Regions from separate parts of the Rhodococcus globerulus genome, predicted to be linked through region 1. Evidence: riboswitches for the same ligand, from Rfam matches in the RefSeq annotation. Region 1 holds a riboswitch; each other region holds the start of a gene.
The links. A riboswitch is a leader RNA that binds a small molecule or an ion and turns the genes downstream of it on or off. The one in region 1 is predicted to bind cobalamin.

Region 1 (4,524 bases):
TTGCTCTGGCGGGCCGCGACCTGTTCACTATGCAGCCGGGCGACATCCCCAAGCCGATCACCGCGCTGCCTCGCTCTGCCGAAGAACTCCGAGCGATCGGCGCAAGCAAGGACGCCCGCGACGTACTCAATGTCGGCTGTGTTCACTCGATCAGGCTGCGCGTCGCCGGAAAATACGGGCCTGCAGCCGAAACGACCCGCCGCCTGGCCCAGATCAGCAGAAGCGCTCTCGCTACGAACCCCGACGACATCAGCCCGCAACTCCCGTTGATGCGCGTGCAATGGGGTATCACCTTTCAACTGAGCGGACGGTTCGCCGAATCCACCACCGAGATGCGCATGGCGTACTGGGGCGGTGAATCACAAGGCATCGACTTCATCGCCCGCAATGCGGCGGGAGGTGTAGCCATGAATTGGGCGATTGTCGGGGAACCCACTCTGTCACAGGGATGGTCACGGCTCGAGCGCAAACATCCGAACACATATGGATGGCTCCACTCGATGGTACGAACGCCAGGACTGGTAGCCCGTGCGTTGACTGCACTGTGCACTCTCGACCTCCAGGATGCACGTGAGGCCGTCGCAACCCTGGGAGAGCCCGACAACAACGAGGAACTGTGGGCATTTGTCCTCTACACGCACTGCCAGTACGCACTCGCCTGCCGTGAAGAAGCCGCAGCTATCACGTTGCTGCGCAGGGCAATTTCCGACAACCCCACAAAGCTGAAACCCGATTCGTTTGCGCTACCGTTGTTGCGCTCCACCAAAATCGATCTCGCCCTCGCGCTCGGGGACGGAAACTTGGCAATGGCACTGTCGTCGGACATTGCCGAGCCGGCCGCCAACCCCTGGACACTGGTTTCCGTCGCGCGCCTGTATCAGCGGGCCGGTCAGAATGAATCTGCAATCGCGCTGTGCCACCAATTCGATTGGGCGCGAGAGTCGTACCCACGCCCACAAATCGAGGCACTCCTGATTCAAGCCGTCGCGCATTCGCGAGGTGGCGAGCCGCGACGCGCCGCCGAAGCCTGGTCGAATGCCTGCAGCATCGCAGACCAAACCGGCAATCTCCGATCGTTCTCGACCATATCTCGACACGACGTCGATCACCTTGAATCCATAGCGGGTACCGGATCGAGCGCACTTGCCAAATTCCTGAAACTTGCTCCAGGAGAAACATTTCCACACGAACTGAACCTGGTCACCTTGACCGAGCGAGAAAGACAGGTTCTTGATCTGATCGCGTCCGACGCCAGTTTGACGGAGATGGCAAACGCACTCTTCATCTCCGTCAACACGGTCAAGACGCAGGTGCGCACGCTGTACCGAAAGCTTCAAGTCCACAATCGACGCGAAGCACTCGCACGCGGACGGGAGCTACGTCTGCTCTGATCCACCGACGGGATACATTCTGTAGTCATGAGCCATACCTGCGTCTTCTGCAACATCATCTCGGCAGACGAGCCCGCAATTCGTGTTTTCGAAACCGAAACCGTGCTCGCTTTTCTCGACGCCCGCCCGGTCAGTCGCGGACACACCCTTGTTGTGCCCAAACGCCACGCCACCAACCTCGACGGACTCGAAAACCACGAGGGCGCAGAGATGTTCCGGGTAGGCACACTCATCGCCGGCGCGCTGCGGAGCTGCGACATCGCCGCAGACGGCGTCAACATCCTGGTCAACGACGGTCGTGCTGCCGGTCAGACCGTCTTTCACTCCCATCTGCACGTCGTGCCGCGACACAGCGGAGACAAAGCCAAGTTCGCAGCCGGGCTCCTGGCGAGGCGAGCCGTCGAACTCGAAGAAGCGGGAGCGTCGATCCGAAGTCAGCTCTGATCAACCAGGAACGCCGTCACTTCGTCGCGGTACCGGTCTGGTTGATCATCGTGGACAAGGTGACCGGCGTCGGCAATGCGCACATACCGAGTCCCCGGACGCTCTGCCATCTCGCGCATCTGGCCTTGCGGGGTAATCGTGAACTCACCCTCGACGAGAAGGGTGGGCACCTCGATTGCACTCCACTGATCCCAGAAATGTCGCGTGCCCCATTCTTCCGAGATATCGCGGAAGGTCGACACGTCACCGTGCAGGTACCACCCGTCGTCGCGGCGGTCGAACGAATCCAGAAAGTATTGTCCCGCAACCGGACCGAAGAATTCCTTCACCGCGTCATCGGTGGCAAACGGCTGCGGCCACGACGACACCATCTGAGCCCAGTCCTCCGCAGTGCGCCCGCGGAAATCCGGTGCCATGTCCTCGAGAACCAACGCACGCACTCGGTCCGGATGTGCGGCGGCAAAACACCACGCGTGCAGGGCACCCATCGAGTGCCCGATCACGATCATCGGCTCGTCGATGATCGTGACGGCCGACGCAAGGTCTTCGACAAAGGCCTCGGTCGTCAATTCTGCGGGCGCCGGCCGTCCGTGACCGGCCGCGTCGAACGTGTAGACGTGGCCGAACTCGCGAATCCAGGGCACATGGCGGCGCCACGTCCGGGCACTACCCATGAGGCCGTGCAACAACAGAATCGGCTGGCCGGTACCACCTTCGTCATGCAACACGAATGTCACCGTACGCGGTGGAGCCGCGCGGTAATGTCGCTTACATGGCAGTCGTGAAGATCAATGCAATCGAAATCCCCGAGGGCGCGGGCCCCGAACTGGAAAAGCGCTTCGCAGCACGCGCTCATGCCGTGGAGAACTCTCCCGGATTCCTCGGATTCCAGCTCCTGCGCCCCACCGCCGGAGAGAACCGCTACTTCGTGGTCACGCAGTGGGAAAACGAAGAGGCGTTCGCCGACTGGCGTGACGGCCCGGCCCGCGCAGCGCACTCGGGTGAGCGCGCCAAGCCCGTCGCCTCGGGAGCGTCGCTGCTCGAGTTCGAGGTCGTTCTGGACGTCCCCGCCAAGAGTTGATCCGTGATCGTGAAGGGTTTTGGTCGCCTAGCGAACAAAATCCTTCACGATTTTCGTGTGTTCACTGCTAAAGTGCGCTCTGTACACGCGATGGTCGACAGGAATCCGGTGAAAGCCCGGAGCGGTCGCGCCACTGTAATTCGAGGTGAAACCACCTCGACAGCCAGACACTCCGGCCATCGCATTTGACCTAGGGGACGCGAAAATCCCAGGAGGCTTCGATGGCACTCGCCTACTCTCCCGACTCGTCGATCGATTCGACTCGTCTTGCCTTCCTCGCCGCAGCTGTTGTGCTGTTCGCGATGCTGGCTCTCTACCTGGTCGGATTCGACCAGGGCGCAATCTCACGCACAGGCATGTACATGCATGAGCTGATGCACGACGGACGCCACTTGATGGGCCTCCCGTGCCACTAGTCGACAATTTCACGAAGCTTCTGATTCGTGGCTTGTTGGCTGGTTTGATCGCAGGCATCCTTGCCGGCGGAGTTGCATTTGTGCTGGGTGAACCGCACGTCAACGCTGCCATCGCGATCGAAGAAGCCAACAGTGCCGCCGGCGAAACTGCCGGACACTCGCACGGCGACGAAGAAGCTCCACTCGTCAGTCGTGACGGTCAACGCGCTGGACTCTTCCTCGCAACGTCGCTCGCGGGCTTGGCCCTCGGTGCCATCTTCGCCGTAGTCGCCAACTACGCGCGGCGGATCACCACCATGTCCGGACCGTTGTTGGTGATGGCCATCGCACTGGGAGGCTGGCTCGCCATCGAGGCGGTGCCCTTCTTCAAGTACCCGGCCAACCCACCAGCCGTCGGCGATCCCGACACGATCAACCAGCGAACCTGGCTGTGGCTCGCGACCGTGATCCTCGGACTGCTGGCCGTCACCGCGGCCGCCGCGGCGGCAAAAGCTGTATCCGCCCACGAGTTCCTCAGTGTGCGCGTCGCCGCTCCGGTGGCTGCGTTCCTTGTCATCGTGGCAATCGGTTACCTCTCGCTGCCCACGATCAACGAGGTGGGCGACGACTTCCCGGCAACTCTGCTGTGGGAGTTCCGCCTCTCGTCCCTCGCTACACAGGCAACCTTGTGGCTTGCACTCGGATTGGCATTTGCCTTCCTCACCGAGCGCGCGACCAAGGATGCCGATGTCGCGAAAAAGTTCGCCCTGCGCTGACCCTGCTGTGCGCCTTTGTTAACCACGGGCGGTTAACAAAGGCGCACAGCAGTTTGTTTTCAGCTCAGATGATGCACTTCCTGCAGCCCGTACACCGGCGTCGGAATGCCCTCGTAGCGCGCCTTCAACTGCAGCGCCAGATACAGCGAGTAGTGGCGAGACTGATGCAGATTGCCGCCGTGAAACCACAGCGCTTCCTGCTGCGTCGGCTTCCACATGTTGCGCTGCTCGCCCTCCCACGGTCCTGGATCCTTGGTGGTGTTCGACCCCAGGCCCCAGACCTTGCCCACCTTGTCGGCAGTGTCCTGACCGATCAGATCGGCCACCCAGCCGTTCATCGAGCCGTAGCCGGTTGCGTAGACCACCACGTCGGCCGGTAGTTCCGTTCCGTCTTCGAGAATCACGCTGTTCTCGGTCAGCTCACAAATGTTGCCGTG
Region 2 (4,524 bases), 2.7 Mb from region 1:
GTACTTGGTGGGTGCGCTTGGGTGCTCCGATTGGGCGTCTGGTGCAGGGATGGGTGACCCGGCGCTACATCCGCGCAGTGATTGTGAAGGATTCTGTTCGCTGAGCGAACAAAATCCTTCACAATCATGTTAGGGGTAGCGACGCGGCGTGAACACCTGTCGGCCGGAACCGGTATCCACAACCTTTGTCATGGACGATCCGACGATCAGCAACGTGCGCATATCGATCTCGGACGGTTCGAGATCGCCGAGCGTGACGATGCGCACCGATTCCTCCGCACCGGCAACATCTCGGCCGATGATGACCGGAGTTTCGGGGGAGCGGTGCTCGAGTACCAAATCCTTCATGGCCTGGACCTGCCACGTTCGGGATTTCGACGCCGGGTTGTAGACGGCAAAAGCCATATCTGCCGCGGCGACCGCTGAGATGCGACGCGACACCACTTCCCAGGGCTTGAGCCGATCCGAGAGGGAGAGCACGGCGTAATCATGACCCAGGGGGGCTCCGACGCGACTGGCCACGGCATTTGCCGCTGTCATGCCGGGCAGGATTCGGACGGGAACGCCGCTCCACTGATCTTCGGCTGCCACCTCGAGTACCGCTGCAGCCATGGCAAATACACCGGGATCGCCGGACGAGACGACGGCCACGCGGGCGCCGTTCTTGGCGAGGTCGAGGGCCATCGCTGCCCGCTCCGATTCGACGCGATTGTCGCTGGAATGGCGGCGCTGTCCGGGGCGGGTTGGCACGCGGTCGACGTACGGGCCGTATCCCACAAGGTCTGTGGCCAGTGAAAGTTCATGCGCCACTTCAGGTGTGGTCCATGCGGTGTCGCCGGGTCCGAGGCCGACGACAACCACTTCACCTGCGGTGTTTTCGCGCGTCGCTGCATTGTTCGACGGGCTGGGAACTATGGCGATGGAGAAGTACGGCACGCCCGCTGGATCGACGTCGGCGGCAGCGTCGACGCGCTGGCGAGGTGTGCTGGCTCGCTCGACATAGTGCGCTTCGCCGAGTCGGCCGGCGTCCTCGAGTGAGCGCAGAACCGGTGGGAAGGTGCGGCCCAACTTGAGGATCGCTGCGGCGTCTGTTTCCTTCAAGCGTCGCGTGAGCTCCGCTTGCGGCAAGGTCCCGGGCAGGATGGTGAGGATTTCGTCACCTTCTACCAGGGGTTTTCCGAGTGCGGCCGACGCGGCACTGACGGAGGTGACACCGGGGATGACCTCGGCCTCGAAACGATCCGCCAGGCGTTTGTGCATGTGCATGTACGAGCTGTAGAACAGCGGGTCGCCCGCGGCGAGTAGTGCCACAGTGCGTCCGGCGGTCAAGTGGACGGCCAACCTTTCGGCTGCGGCTTCGTAGAATTCGTCCATCGCACCCTGGTACCCACCCGGATGGTCGATGGTTTCGGTCGTGACGGGATACACGAGGTGTTCCTCGATCTGGCCCTCGCGCATGTACGGAGCAGCAACCCCGCGGGAAATGCTCTTACCGTGCCGCGCGGAATGGAATGCGATGACGTCGGCCTCGCCGATCACTCGGGCAGCTTTGACGGTCACCAACTCCGGATCGCCGGGTCCGATGCCGACTCCCCACAACTTGCCTTCGCTCATTCTTGTTCGCTCGCAATCGCATTGACGACAGCCGCGGTGACGGCACTGCCGCCGCGTCGGCCTCTCAGTATCAAATGGTCTATGCCGCTGGGGTGTCCGATCAGCGCTTCTTTGGATTCTGCGGATCCGATGAATCCCACGGGTCCGCCGACGATAGCAGCAGGCCGCGGTCCGCCCGCCTCGATCAGGTTGAGGAGATGGAACAGCGCGGTCGGCGCATTGCCGATCGCGACCACGGCGCCTTCGAGTTTCGGGCCCCACAGTTCGATAGCCGCCGCAGAGCGTGTGTTGTCGATTGTGTTCGCCAGCAAGGGAACCTGCGGATCGCGCAGTGTGCAGATCACGTCGTTGTCGGCGGGCAGACGCTTACGGGTAATGCCGGCGGCGACCATGTTCGCATCACAGAAGATCGGCGCACCCGCTCGCAGGGCAGCCCTCGCGACGGTGACGACGTTGGGTGTGAACGCGATGTCGTCGACCAGGTCGACCTGACCACTCGCATGGATCATCCGCACAACAGCTTGCGAGACATCCGCCGGAAAACGGCTCAGGTCGGCTTCGGCCCGAATTGTGGCAAAGGACTGGCGATAAATTTCTGCGCCGTCACGGATGTACTCGATCATGGGGCACAGGATAGAGGTATCACTGATCGGTCTGATTCACCCGGTAACCGTCGGTCGTCGCAATCACGTCGGCTACTTTCGCGCGGGGGCGCCCGCAGGAACGGTCACAGCCCGCCCAGTGCTGCCGGCCTTCGATCGGTAGTGAGCCCTGCTCGACGGCTTCGATGGCGTCCGCCCGGACATCGGCGAGCGACTTCTCGCATCCAGGGCTTCCGGTGCAGGCTGTGACGTCGAGCCACGGCGAATTCTCGTCGAAGATCAAGCCCATCGGAGCGAGAACTCGCACCACCTGCTCGGCTGCGCCTTCGTCGAGATCGAAGATCATGATCGAGCGCCACGGCGTCACGACCACGGGTTTTTCGATGGCGGCGAGGAATTCGGCGAGTCGTGCATCCAGGAGTCCGAAGCGGAGTCCGCCGCCTAATGCGACGGTTCCGTCGCGTTGTTCGAGCCATCCGATCGACGGCCCCGCATCCGGGGCGAGGTCGACGGCACCGGCAAATTCCGCTGAAAGGCCCAGATGATCGATCGTTCGAGCGATTCCGTCTGGCACTTCGGCCAGTCGCCAGTGCTTGTCCCGAAGATTCAGGAACGCGTGCGCGGCCTCGAGGAGCAACGGCACAGCGTCGTCGACATGGACAAGGTGGTTCGTGCGATGCCCCGCGAGGACGAGTGAGTGCTCGGATTCGCTGTGGGCGTGCAGTCCGAAATCGCCGTGCAGACCGCTGATGTCGCCGCGGCCGTCGTCGAGTGTGAACAGTGTTCGTCCTGGTAGCTGCGCCAACGCGGGGTCCGACTGCACCGCCGCGTCAAGAGTGCGAACCAGCTCACGCACATCGGCGACACCCCCGATTCGGCCGGACAGCGGCGACGCCAGAATGTTGCGAACCCGCTCATGCGTTGCCGAGGGGAGCAAACCAGCGGACGCGATCCGGTCGGCGAATACGCGGGGGTCCTTGACGGCTCGGAGCTGAATATTCCCACGTGAGGTGAGTTCCATCTGACCGTTGCCCACGTCGCGGGCAGCCTCGGCCAGCGTTTGCAATTGGTGTGGAGCCAAAGCGCCGCCGGGTAGGCGCACGCGCGCCAACGGGCCGTCTGCGGCCTGGTGGACCTGCAGCGCTCCAGGGCACGCGTCTGGCTGAGAACGGTCTGTGGACATGGTTCAAGGGTACGACCGTGCAGAGCACGGACCCGCGACCGGTAGCATCACGGTCAACCAGTGACAGCAGGTGAGGAAACCGGTGAGATTCCGGTGCGGTCGCGCCACTGTGAGTGTGTACAAGCGGAAGTGTTTCCGTTCGTAAACACGAGTCAGACCCTCAACTGCTGTCCATGAAAGATCTTTTTCACGGGGCGCGAAACCCCAGGAAGGTTTCACCTGTGATTCTTCTGCTCTCGACGTCCGACACCGATCTGCTGAGCGCTCGCGCAAGCCAGGACAACGGAGACGGCGTTTCGTATCGCTGGGCAAACCCCTCCAGGCTGCTGGTTTCCGAGGATCTACCCGGCTTGCTCGACGGCGTCGATCTTGTGATCGTGCGCATCCTCGGCAGCCGTCGGAGCTGGGAAGACGGTCTGGACATGGTCCTGGCCAGTGGCCTGCCCGTCGTGGTGCTCGGCGGCGAACACGCGCCTGATGCCGACCTCATGGAGTGCTCGACTGTCTCCCCGGGCGTTGCGGCTGAAGCGCACAATTACCTGGCCGAGGGCGGCGCAGACAACCTGGCGCAGCTGCACCACTTCCTGTCCGACACAGTGCTGCTCACCGGTCACGGCTTCGAGGCCCCGACGCGGCTGCCGTCGTGGGGAATCGCTGAATTTGCCCCCGACATCAGCGACAACAGTGGTCCCGTCATCGCGGTTCTCTACTACCGCGCCCAGCACCTCGCCGGGAATACCCGCTACGTCCAGGCGCTCTGCGACGCGATTGCCGATGCCGGCGGCACCGCGCTCCCGATCTACTGCGCCTCGCTGCGCAGCGCCGAAGCCGAATTGCTGACCACACTTCGCCGGGCCGACGCCATGGTCGTGACGGTTCTCGCGGCCGGCGGAACCAAGCCGGCCACCGCATCCGCGGGCGGCGACGACGAAGCGTGGGACGTGGCAGCACTCGCCGCATTGGACGTTCCGATCTTGCAGGGACTGTGCCTGACCAGCAGCCGCGCCACCTGGGATGCCAACGACGACGGATTGTCGCCGCTCGATGTCGCGACGCAGGTTGCGGTCCCCGAATTCGACGGACGCATCATCACGGTGCCGTTCTCGTTCAAGGAAATCGATTCCG
Region 3 (4,524 bases), 3.1 Mb from region 1:
GGGTGGCTGCGGCACCCGGTTCGGAACCGGAGTTCAGTTCCTCGCGGTATCGCCCGACGACAAACAATCCGTAGTCGATGGCAAGGCCGAGCCCCAGCAGTGAGGCCACGTTGATCGAGAACGAACTGACCTCGGTGACCGACGTCAGAACTCGCAGTACGGCCAAGGCGCTCAGCACGCTCAGAACTCCGACAAAAACCGGTACGGCTGCAGCGACAAGACCGCCGAAGATGAAGACCAACAACACGAGGGTGATCGGGATGGCTATGGCCTCCGCGACAACAAGATCCTTCTCCAGCGTGGTGTTGAAGGCGACACCGACTACCGTGTTTCCAGCGAATTGTGCTTGCGCGCCTTCCACTTCGAGCGTGGGGAGCAGATCGGAAAAAGTGGCGGAGGTGACTCCGGAATCCGGTGCCAAGGTGATGGCAACCGCGCCCATCGTTCCGTCGTTGGAGACCAGATTTGCCTTGGTCGCGGCGTCGGCGGTCCAATACGACTTCACCGAGGCCGTCGGGACGTTGGCCGTGAATTCGTCGACGGTGGCTGTCACCGCCGGGCCGATGTCGTCGAGACTTCGGCCGTCGGTCGGTGTGTAGATCGCAATGATGTCCGCGGTTTGCGGTCCGAGGTTTTCCTCGACGATTGCTGCGACCTTCGCGGAGTCGCTACCCGGGTCGACAAACCCTCCTTGGCTGAGCTTTCCGAATACTCCGAGACCCCACACGCCACTGATCAGCACGATGAGAACTGCGAGCGAGAGCACCCACCATTTTCGGGAAACGACGGTTTGGGCCCAGCGTGTCATTGATCAACTCCGGTGAAATTTTCGGACATGGCCGTACCGACTGTATCGGGGGGAGGGATTCTGTATCCGGGGAGGGATTCTGGGCATGACACACCGTTGCCGCTGAACGTAAGTCACGTTCAGCGGCAACATCGGCTAATACCTGGTGCGTGGAGTCAGCGATTGTCCTTCTTGGCCTGACGCCGTGCACCGGCGGCGATACTGGACGCTTCGAACTTCTTCTTGCCCGGAGAACTACGAGTTTCGTCGACGCGAGCCTTGCCCGCGGACGCGACCTTTCCGTTACCCGTGTCGATGTCGCTGAAGGACGGTGCGTCCTTGCGAGCGCGACCCAGCCGCTCGTCCTTGAGCTCTCGGGCGCTCTGGCGCGAGACCGCTGCCAGCCGGCGGCTCACTCTGCTGAGCGCGTCTTCGAAAACTTCTGCTTTGCCGGCGTTGCGCGCATTTGCCGACTTACCGGATCCGCGTCCCTTCTTCTCGGCCACTTTTGCCGAACCCGCACGTCGGTACAACTTTGTGTACTTGTTGCGGGCTCGACGAATGCGCGTGTGCAGGGCGATCAGTTCGTCTTCGTCGAGTTCGGCAATCTGATCCTTTTTGGTCTCGAGGATCAACACGTATTCGTCCTCGGAAAGGGAATTCAGAATCTTTTTCACGTCTATTCCGATCTGTCCAGAGTTTCCGAATTTCGGTGGTACCGCATGCTAATCCTTTTTCGAGGTCCGTGGCGGAATACCGTGCTCTGGAGAGAGTCCGGAATGTACGCGGCGAGGCCGCCTGCGATTCGGTTCGGATGTGTCAGGCATACTGCTGGAAGCACTTGCAAGCCATGCGTGTGGGGGAAGCCGGTCCAATTCCGGCGCTGACCCGCAACGGTAGGTTCGTTCTCGAATCATCGAGAACGAATGAGCCCGAATGCCCGCCGCGTGGTGTGCGACATCCATTCGTCGTGGTCTACGAACCGGAAGTCCAGCGAGAGCACTGCCCGCGGATTCCCTATACGTGGTGGGTGTTCTCCCAGGATTCTCATTCGTGGCTCTGAGCCCTTTTGCGAGGTCCCGTGTCACTCAAGATTTCCCCCACCCGCGCCGTTGTCGTGTTGATCGCGACTGCGTTGATGGCCGCCGGTTGTTCGAAAGGTGAGGCAACCGAAAACTCTGCGTCGACGGAGTCGTTCGCTCAGCCGGTCAGCATCACCAATTGCGACCGTGAACTGGTCTTCGATTCGCCGCCGCAGAGAATTGTGTCCTTGAACGGCCATGTCACCGAAGCACTTATCGAGATCGGCGCGGGTGACCGCATTGTCGGACGGGCATACAGCGACAACCCGCCCACCGCGGAGACCGCCGAACAGTTCAATAAGATCCCCAGTCTGTCCGATACCTTCCCGAGCGCCGAGCAGATTCTGGACGTGGATCCCGACTTCGTTGTCGGCGGAATGACCAGCGCATTCAACGAGAAGCAGGGAAGATCACGCGACGCGTTTGCCGAGAAAGGGATCAATACCTTCCTCTTCTCGGAATACTGCGGCACCGGTTTCCCCGATATCGGACTGCTCGAGAACGACTACACCCAACTCGGCCGGGTCTTGGGTGTCGAGGATTCCGCTCGCGCCGTAGCCGAACAGATCAGCTCTGGCCTTGACGCAGTCCGCGCGTCGATCGGCGATGCCGCGCCGGTATCCGCGTTCTTCTACGACAGCGGTGAGGATGTTCCGACCACGATCGGTGGCGTCGGCGTCGGGCAACTGGTTGCCGAGTACTCCGGCGTGACAAACATCTTCTCCGAGGGTGCCAAGCCCTACATCGATGCAAGCTGGGAGGCTGTTGCCGAGCGCGCGCCCCAGGCGATCGTCGTCATCGACTACGGAGACAAGACAGCGGATCAGAAGATCGACTTCCTGCGGTCCCAGCCGTTGATGGCAACCACTCCGGCTGTCGCGCAGAACCGATTTGTCGTGGTGCCTCTTGCCGATCTCTTCGAGAGTTCCCGTTTGGTGCGCTCGGCACAGACCATTGCGAGCGCTTTCCATCCGGGTGCTGCTACTGCAGGCACTGACCCGGCGAAGTGACACTTTCACGTTCCGGTTACGGCGCTCTGCTGGCCGGACTGCTGGTAGCCCTGGCAGCCATGCTGGGGTTGGCGGTGTCGTTCGGGTCGGTGCGCATTCCCGTCGGTGACGTGTGGGCGATAGTCGGAGCACGCTTGGCGCCAGGGACTTTCGAGACCTGGTGGACGGCGGCGCGGGAGTCGATAGTGATCGACTCCCGCCTGCCGCGCGCCCTCACCGCTGCCGTGGTGGGTGCGTCGTTGGCGCTCTCAGGTGCGGTGGCACAGGCGGTCACCCGCAATCCGTTGGCCGATCCGTACCTTCTCGGTGTGTCGTCCGGCGCGGGTTTCATGGTGGTGCTGGTTTCCGTGCTGGGTATCGGTGTCGGTGTCCTGGGCGTTTTCACGATTCCCGTCGCGGCCTTTGTCGGCGCGATGATCCCGCTGTTCCTCGCCCTGGTGATCGGTGGCAGATACCCTCAGCCCACGGCGATCATCCTGGTGGGAGTTGCTCTGGCCCAGATCTTCTCGGCGCTCATCACGTTCTGCATTCTGGTTCTGGCCGACGATCGGCACGTGACGTCCGTGATGCACTGGATAGCAGGCGGATTCGGCGATTCGAGATGGTCGACGCTGATCTTCCCGACCGTCGCGCTTGTTGTCGTCGGAGTTGCGTTGCTGCTCAGCGCGCGTTGGATGGACGTCCTGCAGACCGGCGACGACGGCGCCGCAGCCTTGGGTATGAACGTGCGACGCTTCCGCGTGTTGTCACTGCTTGCGGTGTCCGTCCTGGCCGGCGCTGCGGTGAGCGTCGCAGGCGGCATCGGTTTCATCGGATTGCTGATTCCGCACCTTGCGGGATTTGTGGTGGGTACCAGAGCAATCCGTCTGCTTCCCGCCGCCGCATTGCTGGGCGCAGTGGCGATGGTGGCTGCTGACACGGTGGCACGCTCGGTGTCGGAATCGACAGAGCTCCCGGTGGGTGTGATCACTGCCTTGGTGGGAGCGCCGATATTCGTCTGGATGCTCTACCGGCAGTACAGGAGGTTGGAGCAGTGATTCTCGAACTCGTCGACACGCGGGCCCGGCTCGGAAATCGTGAGGTGTTGCACGGCATAGGTTTCCAGGCTTCCGCAGGTGAGATTCTCGGCTTGGTCGGCCCGAATGGCAGTGGCAAGACGACTGCGCTGCGTTGCTGTTACAACGCGCTGACTCCCAGCGGTGGTGCGGTGCTGATCGATCGGGTGGACGCGACGGCATTGTCGCGCAGGGAGATTGCCCGAACCGTCTCGGCCAGTGTTCAGGAACCGGCGGTGTCCGGTGGGCTTTCGGTGCGTGAATCCGTTGCTCTCGGACGCACGCCGCACCGAAATTGGCTGGATCGCACGACGGAGCGAGACGGCAACATCGTGGATCGGTGCATTGAACAGGTCGGTCTCGAGGCACTGGCCGGTAGGGACGTCGCGACGCTCTCCGGTGGTGAGCGTCAGCGCGTATCCATTGCCCGGGCGCTGGCGCAGCAACCGAAGATCCTGTTGTTGGACGAGCCGACCAATCATCTGGACCTGCGGCATCAGCTGATCGTGATGGAGCTGCTCACGGAGTTGGCGTCGCAGGGGTTGGCCGTCGTGGTCACGATGCATGATCTTCGCCTGGCCGTCGAATAT

Region 2: linked by a shared signal. The riboswitch ahead of cobN (cobaltochelatase subunit CobN) and the one ahead of KYT97_RS22740 (CbtB domain-containing protein) in region 1 are both predicted to bind cobalamin.
Region 3: linked by a shared signal. The riboswitch ahead of KYT97_RS08790 (ABC transporter substrate-binding protein) and the one ahead of KYT97_RS22740 (CbtB domain-containing protein) in region 1 are both predicted to bind cobalamin.

Annotation. Positions count from the first base shown of each region.
Region 1 covers NZ_CP079698.1:4,990,751-4,995,274, reverse strand. Annotated here, with positions in the region: gene KYT97_RS22760 (helix-turn-helix transcriptional regulator) at 1-1,391, shown strand, start outside; gene KYT97_RS22755 (HIT family protein) at 1,419-1,835, shown strand; gene KYT97_RS22750 (alpha/beta fold hydrolase) at 1,826-2,563, opposite strand; gene mhuD (mycobilin-forming heme oxygenase MhuD) at 2,608-2,916, shown strand; cobalamin riboswitch at 2,991-3,111, shown strand; gene KYT97_RS22740 (CbtB domain-containing protein) at 3,138-3,332, shown strand; gene KYT97_RS22735 (CbtA family protein) at 3,323-4,087, shown strand; gene KYT97_RS22730 (flavin-containing monooxygenase) at 4,147-4,524, opposite strand, start outside.
Region 2 covers NZ_CP079698.1:995,735-1,000,258, reverse strand. Annotated here, with positions in the region: gene KYT97_RS04445 (DUF1990 domain-containing protein) at 1-104, shown strand, start outside; gene cobJ (precorrin-3B C(17)-methyltransferase) at 130-1,614, opposite strand; gene KYT97_RS04435 (precorrin-8X methylmutase) at 1,611-2,237, opposite strand; gene cobG (precorrin-3B synthase) at 2,257-3,399, opposite strand; cobalamin riboswitch at 3,451-3,581, shown strand; gene cobN (cobaltochelatase subunit CobN) at 3,621-4,524, shown strand, end outside.
Region 3 covers NZ_CP079698.1:1,920,999-1,925,522, reverse strand. Annotated here, with positions in the region: gene KYT97_RS08800 (MMPL family transporter) at 1-808, opposite strand, end outside; gene KYT97_RS08795 (hypothetical protein) at 964-1,464, opposite strand; cobalamin riboswitch at 1,623-1,750, shown strand; gene KYT97_RS08790 (ABC transporter substrate-binding protein) at 1,926-2,879, shown strand; gene KYT97_RS08785 (FecCD family ABC transporter permease) at 2,876-3,916, shown strand; gene KYT97_RS08780 (ABC transporter ATP-binding protein) at 3,913-4,524, shown strand, end outside.